2 regions of the Streptomyces sp. NPDC053427 genome follow, and region 2 is predicted to be linked to the other one. Evidence: predicted binding sites of a transcription regulator. Region 2 holds the regulator's gene; the other holds the start of a gene.
What was found. Region 2 encodes HspR, which represses chaperone genes until heat shock. Its sites were predicted from a motif close to TTGAGNNNNNNNNNCTCAA; they were not measured.
Positions count from the first base shown of each region.

Region 1 (3,402 bases), on a different contig from region 2:
AGCTCCAGTTCCGCGCCGTGCGAGCGGAGGAAGGAGAGCGCGATGTGCGCGGACTCCTTCATGACGTCGCCGAGCTGACCGGTCAGCTGGAGGCCGGACGCACCGGTCTCCGGGTCGGCGAGCGACGCCTCGACATAGAGCACGTCGCCGCCCGCGCCGGTGACCGCGAGGCCGGTGACCACACCGGGCACGGCCGTGCGCCGCTCGGCCGGGTCCTGGGCGGACTCCGGGGTGTGGTGCGGCCGTCCGATCAGCGGGCGCAGCTGCTCCACGCCGACGGTGAACGGCAGCTCCCGCTCGCCCAGTTCGTGCTGGGCGGCGACCTTGCGCAGCAGCCTGGCGACCGACCGCTCCAGATTCCGTACGCCGGCCTCCCGGGTGTATTCGCCCGCCAGCTTGCGCAGCGCGTCGTCCTCCAGGATCACCTCGCCGGTCTCCAGGCCGGCCCGCTCCAGCTGGCGCGGCAGCAGGTGGTCCCGGGCGATGACGACCTTCTCGTCCTCGGTGTAGCCGTCCAGCCGGACCAGCTCCATCCGGTCCAGCAGCGGCTCGGGGATGGCTTCGAGGACGTTGGCGGTGGCCAGGAAGACCACATCGCTGAGGTCGAGCTCGACCTCCAGGTAGTGGTCGCGGAAGGTGTGGTTCTGCGCCGGGTCCAGGACCTCCAGGAGGGCGGCGGCCGGGTCGCCCCGGAAGTCGGAGCCCACCTTGTCGATCTCGTCGAGGAGGACGACCGGGTTCATGGAACCGGCCTCCTTGACGGCGCGGACGATCCGGCCGGGCAGCGCGCCGACGTAGGTGCGGCGATGGCCGCGGATCTCCGCCTCGTCACGGACGCCGCCGAGCGCGACCCGGACGAACTTGCGGCCCATGGCGCGGGCGACGGACTCCCCCAGCGAGGTCTTGCCGACCCCGGGCGGCCCGACGAGCGCCAGCACGGCGCCGCCCCGGCGGCCCCCCACCAGCCCGAGCCCACGCTCGGACCGCCGCTTGCGCACCGCCAGATACTCGGTGATCCGCTCCTTGACGTCCTCCAGGCCGGAGTGGTCCGCGTCGAGGATCTCCTTGGCGCCGGCGATGTCGTAGGCGTCCTCGGTGCGTTCGTTCCAGGGCAGTTCGAGGACGGTGTCCAGCCAGGTGCGGATCCAGGAGCCCTCGGGGCTCTGGTCGCTGGCCCGCTCCAGCTTGTCGACCTCCTTGAGGGCCGCCTTGCGGACGTCCTCGGGCAGAGCGGCGGCCTCGACCCGGGCACGGTAGTCGTCGCCCTCGTCCTCGGGATCGCCGTTCAGCTCGGCGAGTTCCTTGCGCACCGCCTCCATCTGCCGCCGCAGCAGGAACTCCCGCTGCTGCTTGTCGACACCCTCCTGGACGTCCTTGGCGATGGACTCGGCGACGTCCTGCTCGGCGAGATGCCCGCGCAGGATGTCGGTGGCGGTCTTCAGCCGGGCGACCGGGTCGACGGTCTCCAGCAGCTGGATCTTCTGTTCGGTGGTCAGGAACGGCAGGTAGCCGGAGTTGTCGGCGAGCGTGGAGACCTCGTCGATGCCCTGCACGCGGTCCACCACCTGCCAGGCACCGCGCTTCTTCAGCCAGCTGGTGGCCAGCGCCTTGTATTCGGTGACGAGTTCGGCGACCGCTCCGGGCAGCGGGGTGGGCACCTCTTCCGCGACGGTGGCCCCCTCCACCCACAGGGCGGCGCCGGGCCCGGTCGTACCGGAGCCGATCCGCACCCGGCCGAGCCCCCGGATCAGCGCGCCGGGGTCGCCGTCGGACAGCCGCCCGACCTGCTCGATCCTGCCCAGCGTGCCGATCGCCGCGTAATTGCCGTCGATCCGGGGCACAAGCAGCACCTTCGGTTTGTTACCCGAAGAGCCCGAGTCGGCGGCGGCCTGCGCGGCCTCGACCGCCGCCCGTACGTCCGCGTCGGACAGGTCCAGGGGCACCACCATGCCCGGCAGTACGACCTCGTCATCGAGGGGCAGCACGGGCAGAGTGAGCGGTGTGGACGTCGATGCCATGATCTCCCCTTCGGCAAACAAGTTGAGCTTTACTCACTCAATGCCAGGGGCCCCGGAGATGTTCCCCGCCGTCCGTTCGCTGTCAGCGATCGGCCGCCGCGGCGTTCCCGCTACCAGTGCGCGGGACGGCTCAGGGCGGCCGGCAGCCTGGTGGCGGCGTCGCCCTTGGCCGCGTTGAGCTGGGACTGCGTCAGAAAGATGCTGCCGGTGAGGTCCGCGCCGCGGAGGTCGGCGTCCCGCAGGTCGGCACCGATCAGGTCGGCGGACCGCAGATCGGCGCCCTGGAGGTCGGCGGCGATCAGACACGCCCCGCGGAGATTGGCGCCCCGCAGAGCGGCACCTTTCAGCCGGGCCCCGAAAAGATCCGCCCCGCGCCGGTCCTTCTTCTTCCCCGGCACCTCGGCCCGTACGAGCTCGCTCGTGCGCAGCAGCAGCGCATTGACCTCGCCCCGGTGCGCGGGCATGTCCAGTGCGGCCAGCTCCTGGGCGGTGCCGCGGGTGAGGCGCTCGGTGGCATCGAGCGCGCCGCGCAGGCCGGCGTGGACCGGGCGGGCGTCCGGCAGGGCCAGCGCCTCGGCGAGGTACCACAGCAGCTCGTGCAGCTGCCGCATGACGGGGAACGCCTCGAACATCTCGCGGGCGGTCCCCGGCGCCCGCCGCCAGTCCTGGCCGCCGAAGGTGACCTGCGAGACCTTCTGGCCGGCGCCGAAGCAGTCGAAGACGGTGCACCCGGAGAAGCCGCGCTGCCGCAGATCGGCGTGGATCCCGCAACGGAAGTCGTCCTGGAGGTTCCGGCAGGGCCGGCCGGCCTCCTTGTCGACCGCGAAGTCCGACGAGGCGGCGAACGGCAGCGCAACGCAGCACAGCCCGAAGCAGCTGCCGCAGTCGGACGTCAGGCCGAGCTCGGCGGGGTCGGGGGCGGGGTGTTCCTGGGCGCGGGACAAGGTGACTGCACTCCTGTGGGGCGGCGGGCAAGGGGTCGCGTCGTGCACGGCACGGGATGGCCATTGTCCCAGGCGAGGGACGATGTCTGGCCGGAATTAATCCCTTTACGCGCGAACCGGCGCGCCACGCCCCCGCCGTTGTCAGTGCCCGCTCCTAGCATCCGGACCATGAGCATGATCGGAGAGTACGCACGGGTCACGGCCGCCGAACTCGACCGGGCGACCGGTGATCCCGAGTGGGCGTTGAAGCTTGTCAGCGGCCGGTTGGAGGAGGCCGCCGAAGCGGCGGAGGAGCCGGACGAGGCGCTGTGTCTCGACATCGACAAGGCCTGGGACGCGCTGGGCTTCCTGCTGCGCCGGACGGACTTCCCGGTGGACGTCGCCCAGGGGGAGGAGGCCGTGGCGGGCGCCGAGGACTGGGGGTACGGGCCGCCCCGCTA
Region 1 covers NZ_JBITYA010000009.1:241,724-245,125, forward strand. The annotation lists gene lon (endopeptidase La) at 1-2,018, opposite strand, end outside; gene ACIGWZ_RS25680 (pentapeptide repeat-containing protein) at 2,129-2,962, opposite strand; gene ACIGWZ_RS25685 (YfbM family protein) at 3,131-3,402, shown strand, end outside.
Region 1: the regulator HspR is predicted to act here: its motif matches at 2,041-2,059, upstream of lon (endopeptidase La).

Region 2 (3,402 bases):
GGCACCCAGGACGTGGCTCTGACGGCGCAGCTGGACCAGGCCCGTTCGGCGCTCAACGAGCGTACGGCGGACCTCCAGCGGCTCCAGGCGGAGTACCAGAACTACCGCCGTCGGGTGGAACGGGACCGGGTCACGGTCAAGGAGATCGCCGCGGCGAACGTCCTGACCGAGCTCCTTCCCACCCTCGACGACATCGGTCGCGCCCGCGAGCACGGCGAACTGGTCGGCGGCTTCAAGTCGGTGGCCGAATCGCTGGAGACCGTGGTCGCCAAGCTGGGCCTCGCGCAGTTCGGCAAGGAGGGCGAGCCCTTCGACCCGACGATCCACGAGGCGCTGATGCATTCGTACGCACCGGATGTCACAGAGACCACGTGCGTGGCGATCCTGCAGCCCGGGTATCGCATCGGTGAGCGAACGATCCGCCCCGCGCGGGTCGCCGTCGCCGAGCCCCAGCCGGGTGCGCAGAACGTCAAGTCCGGATCCGAGGACGACGCCAAGGGTGCCAAGGCCTCGGACGAGGAGAGCGGTGGCCCGGAAGAGGGCTGACGTGAGGACACACAAGGAAACCGCGCGGAAGGAGGGACGTCGGGGATGAGTACCAAGGACTTCGTCGAGAAGGACTACTACAAGGTCCTCGGCGTCCCGAAGGACGCCACCGAAGCGGAGATCAAGAAGGCGTACCGCAAGCTCGCCCGCGAGAACCACCCGGACGCCAACAAGGGCGACGACAAGGCCGAAGAGCGCTTCAAGCAGATCTCCGAGGCCAATGACGTCCTGGGTGACCCCAAGCGCCGCAAGGAGTACGACGAGGCGCGGGCGCTGTTCGGCAACGGCGGGTTCCGGCCCGGTCCCGGCGCCGGCGGCGGTTCGTTCAACTTCGACCTGGGCGACCTCTTCGGGGGTTCCCAGGGCGGCAGTCAGGGCGGCGGCGGCTTCGGCGGCGGCCTCGGGGACGTCTTCGGCGGCCTGTTCAACCGGGGCGGCGCGGGCACCCGTACGCAGCCGCGGCGCGGTCAGGACATCGAGTCCGAGGTGACGCTGAGCTTCACCGAGGCCGTCGACGGGGCCACGGTCCCGCTGCGGATGTCCAGCCAGGCGCCGTGCAAGGCCTGTTCGGGCACCGGCGACAAAAACGGTACGCCTCGGGTCTGCCCCACGTGCGTGGGCACCGGCCAGGTCAGCCGGGGCGCGGGCGGCGGCTTCTCGCTGACCGACCCGTGCGCCGACTGCAAGGGCCGGGGCCTGATCGCCCAGGACGCCTGCGACGTCTGCAAGGGCAGCGGCCGCGCGACGAGCGCCCGCACCATGCAGGTGCGTATCCCCGCGGGCGTCTCCGACGGGCAGCGCATCCGGCTGCGCGGCAAGGGCGGCCCCGGTGAGCAGGGCGGCCCGGCGGGCGATCTGTACGTCGTCGTGCATGTCGACGCCCACCCGGTCTTCGGCCGCAAGGGCGACAACCTCACCGTCACGGTGCCGGTCACCTTCCCGGAGGCCGCGCTGGGCGGTGAGATCAAGGTGCCGACGCTGGGCGGCCCGCCGGTCACGCTGAAGCTGCCGGCCGGCACCCCCAACGGACGCACCATGCGGGCCCGGGGCAAGGGCGCGGCCCGTAAGGACGGCACCCGGGGTGACCTGCTGGTCACCATCGAGGTGCAGGTCCCCGGGGACCTGAGCGACAAGGCGAAGGAATCGCTGGAGAACTATCGCGAGGCGACCGCGGGATCCGACCCGCGGGCGGAGCTGTTCCAGGCCGCGAAGGGAGCTTGAGATGGACAGCCGGGGCGGGCAGCGTCGTAACCCGTATGAACTGACCGAAGAGTCGCCGGTGTACGTCATCTCCGTCGCGGCTCAGCTCTCCGGCCTGCATCCGCAGACCCTGCGTCAGTACGACCGGCTGGGCCTGGTCTCGCCCGACCGCACGGCCGGGCGGGGCCGCCGCTATTCCGCCCGGGACATCGAACTGCTCCGTACGGTGCAGCAGTTGTCCCAGGACGAGGGCATCAACCTCGCCGGCATCAAGCGCATCATCGAGCTGGAGAACCAGGTCGCGGCCCTCCAGCAGCGGGTCGCCGAACTCCAGGGCGCCCTGGAGGGCGCGGCCAGCGCGATGCAGCAGCGGGAGGCGGCGGTGCACGCCTCCTACCGCCGCGATCTGGTGCCGTATCAGGATGTGCAGCAGACCAGCGCGCTGGTGGTGTGGCGGCCGAAGCGGTCGGAGTAGGGCCGTAACGCCATGAAGAAGGGCCGGGGAACGCCATCCCCGGCCCTTCTTCCGTACCTTCCGTACCTTCCCTGCCCTGCGTGTCTTCCGTGCGCGCCCCGTGGCTCAGCAGCCGTTGTATCCCGCCGTCGGCATCGACAGCCGGCGGTGCACATGTGACTTCATCGCCAGGGTGTAGACCGGCTCGTCGAGGTCGGCGGTCTCCAGGCGTACGCCCGCCGCCGCGCACCGTGCGCTGAATTCGTCGGCCCCGTCGATGGCGTTCTCCAGCGCCCGGCGATTGGGCGTCACGAACACATCGACCAGGCCCTCTTCGACGTCGCTCCACAGGGCGCTGTGGTCGGCGCGCAGCTGGTGCAGGCTGAGCCGGCAGGTCAGGTGGTAGTCACGGGCTGCCGCCCACTGTTTGCACATGTCGTGCTGGCTTCGGTCGTCGACCAGAAACGGATCCTCGTCCAGCTCGGACAGCGGCATCAGGCAGGCGATCGCCGTCACTCGGACCGAGTTCATCGTGCCCTCCGGGGCGTGGCGACTGTGGGGGCGACGATACCCCCGCAGACGCCCCGGGGTGGAGGGGCGGTACCGGGCGGCGAGGCATAGCCGCAGGCGTGGCAGATCTTCCAGCCGTCCTGGTTGATCGCGAGCTGGCCGCCGCACCGCGGACAGAGCTCCGCGCGCGGATGCGGACGGGCCGGTGCCGCGGGGCGAGGATCGGTCGTCCCGGTGCACAACGCCTGTGCCATGCGGGCCTCCAACTGCCGTCTTGTGCGCGAAGGAGGGCCGGGAACGTCCGTCTGCGTGCGGAACTGTTCGGAACCCGCCGTTTTCTGCTTCTTGAGTACCAGGTGAGCGCGCAACGGCGGATGCGGAGCGTCCGTATTCGGCCACGTCCGGGCCGCGGGGCCCGGGCGTCGTCGGGAAGGCCGCGTGGGGCTCAGGCCCGTCCCATCGCCCTGGTCACCGCGATCTCGATCATGACGCGGTCGGGATTGGGCTCCGGCGTACGGCGGTACCGCTCGGCGTACCGGGCGACCGCGTCGGCCACCGACTCCGCGTCCGTACGCACCCGGGCGATCCCCTCCAGCGTCGCCCAGCGGCCGCGGTCGACCTGGCAGACGGCGACGGTGGCCCCTTCGGCCCCGGCGGCGAGGACGTTCTTGACCTTCGTGCTGTCCTTGCGC
Region 2 covers NZ_JBITYA010000019.1:27,904-31,305, forward strand. The annotation lists gene grpE (nucleotide exchange factor GrpE) at 1-546, shown strand, start outside; gene dnaJ (molecular chaperone DnaJ) at 592-1,767, shown strand; gene ACIGWZ_RS37660 (heat shock protein transcriptional repressor HspR) at 1,769-2,221, shown strand; gene ACIGWZ_RS37665 (hypothetical protein) at 2,327-2,731, opposite strand; gene ACIGWZ_RS37670 (pyridoxamine 5'-phosphate oxidase family protein) at 3,156-3,402, opposite strand, start outside.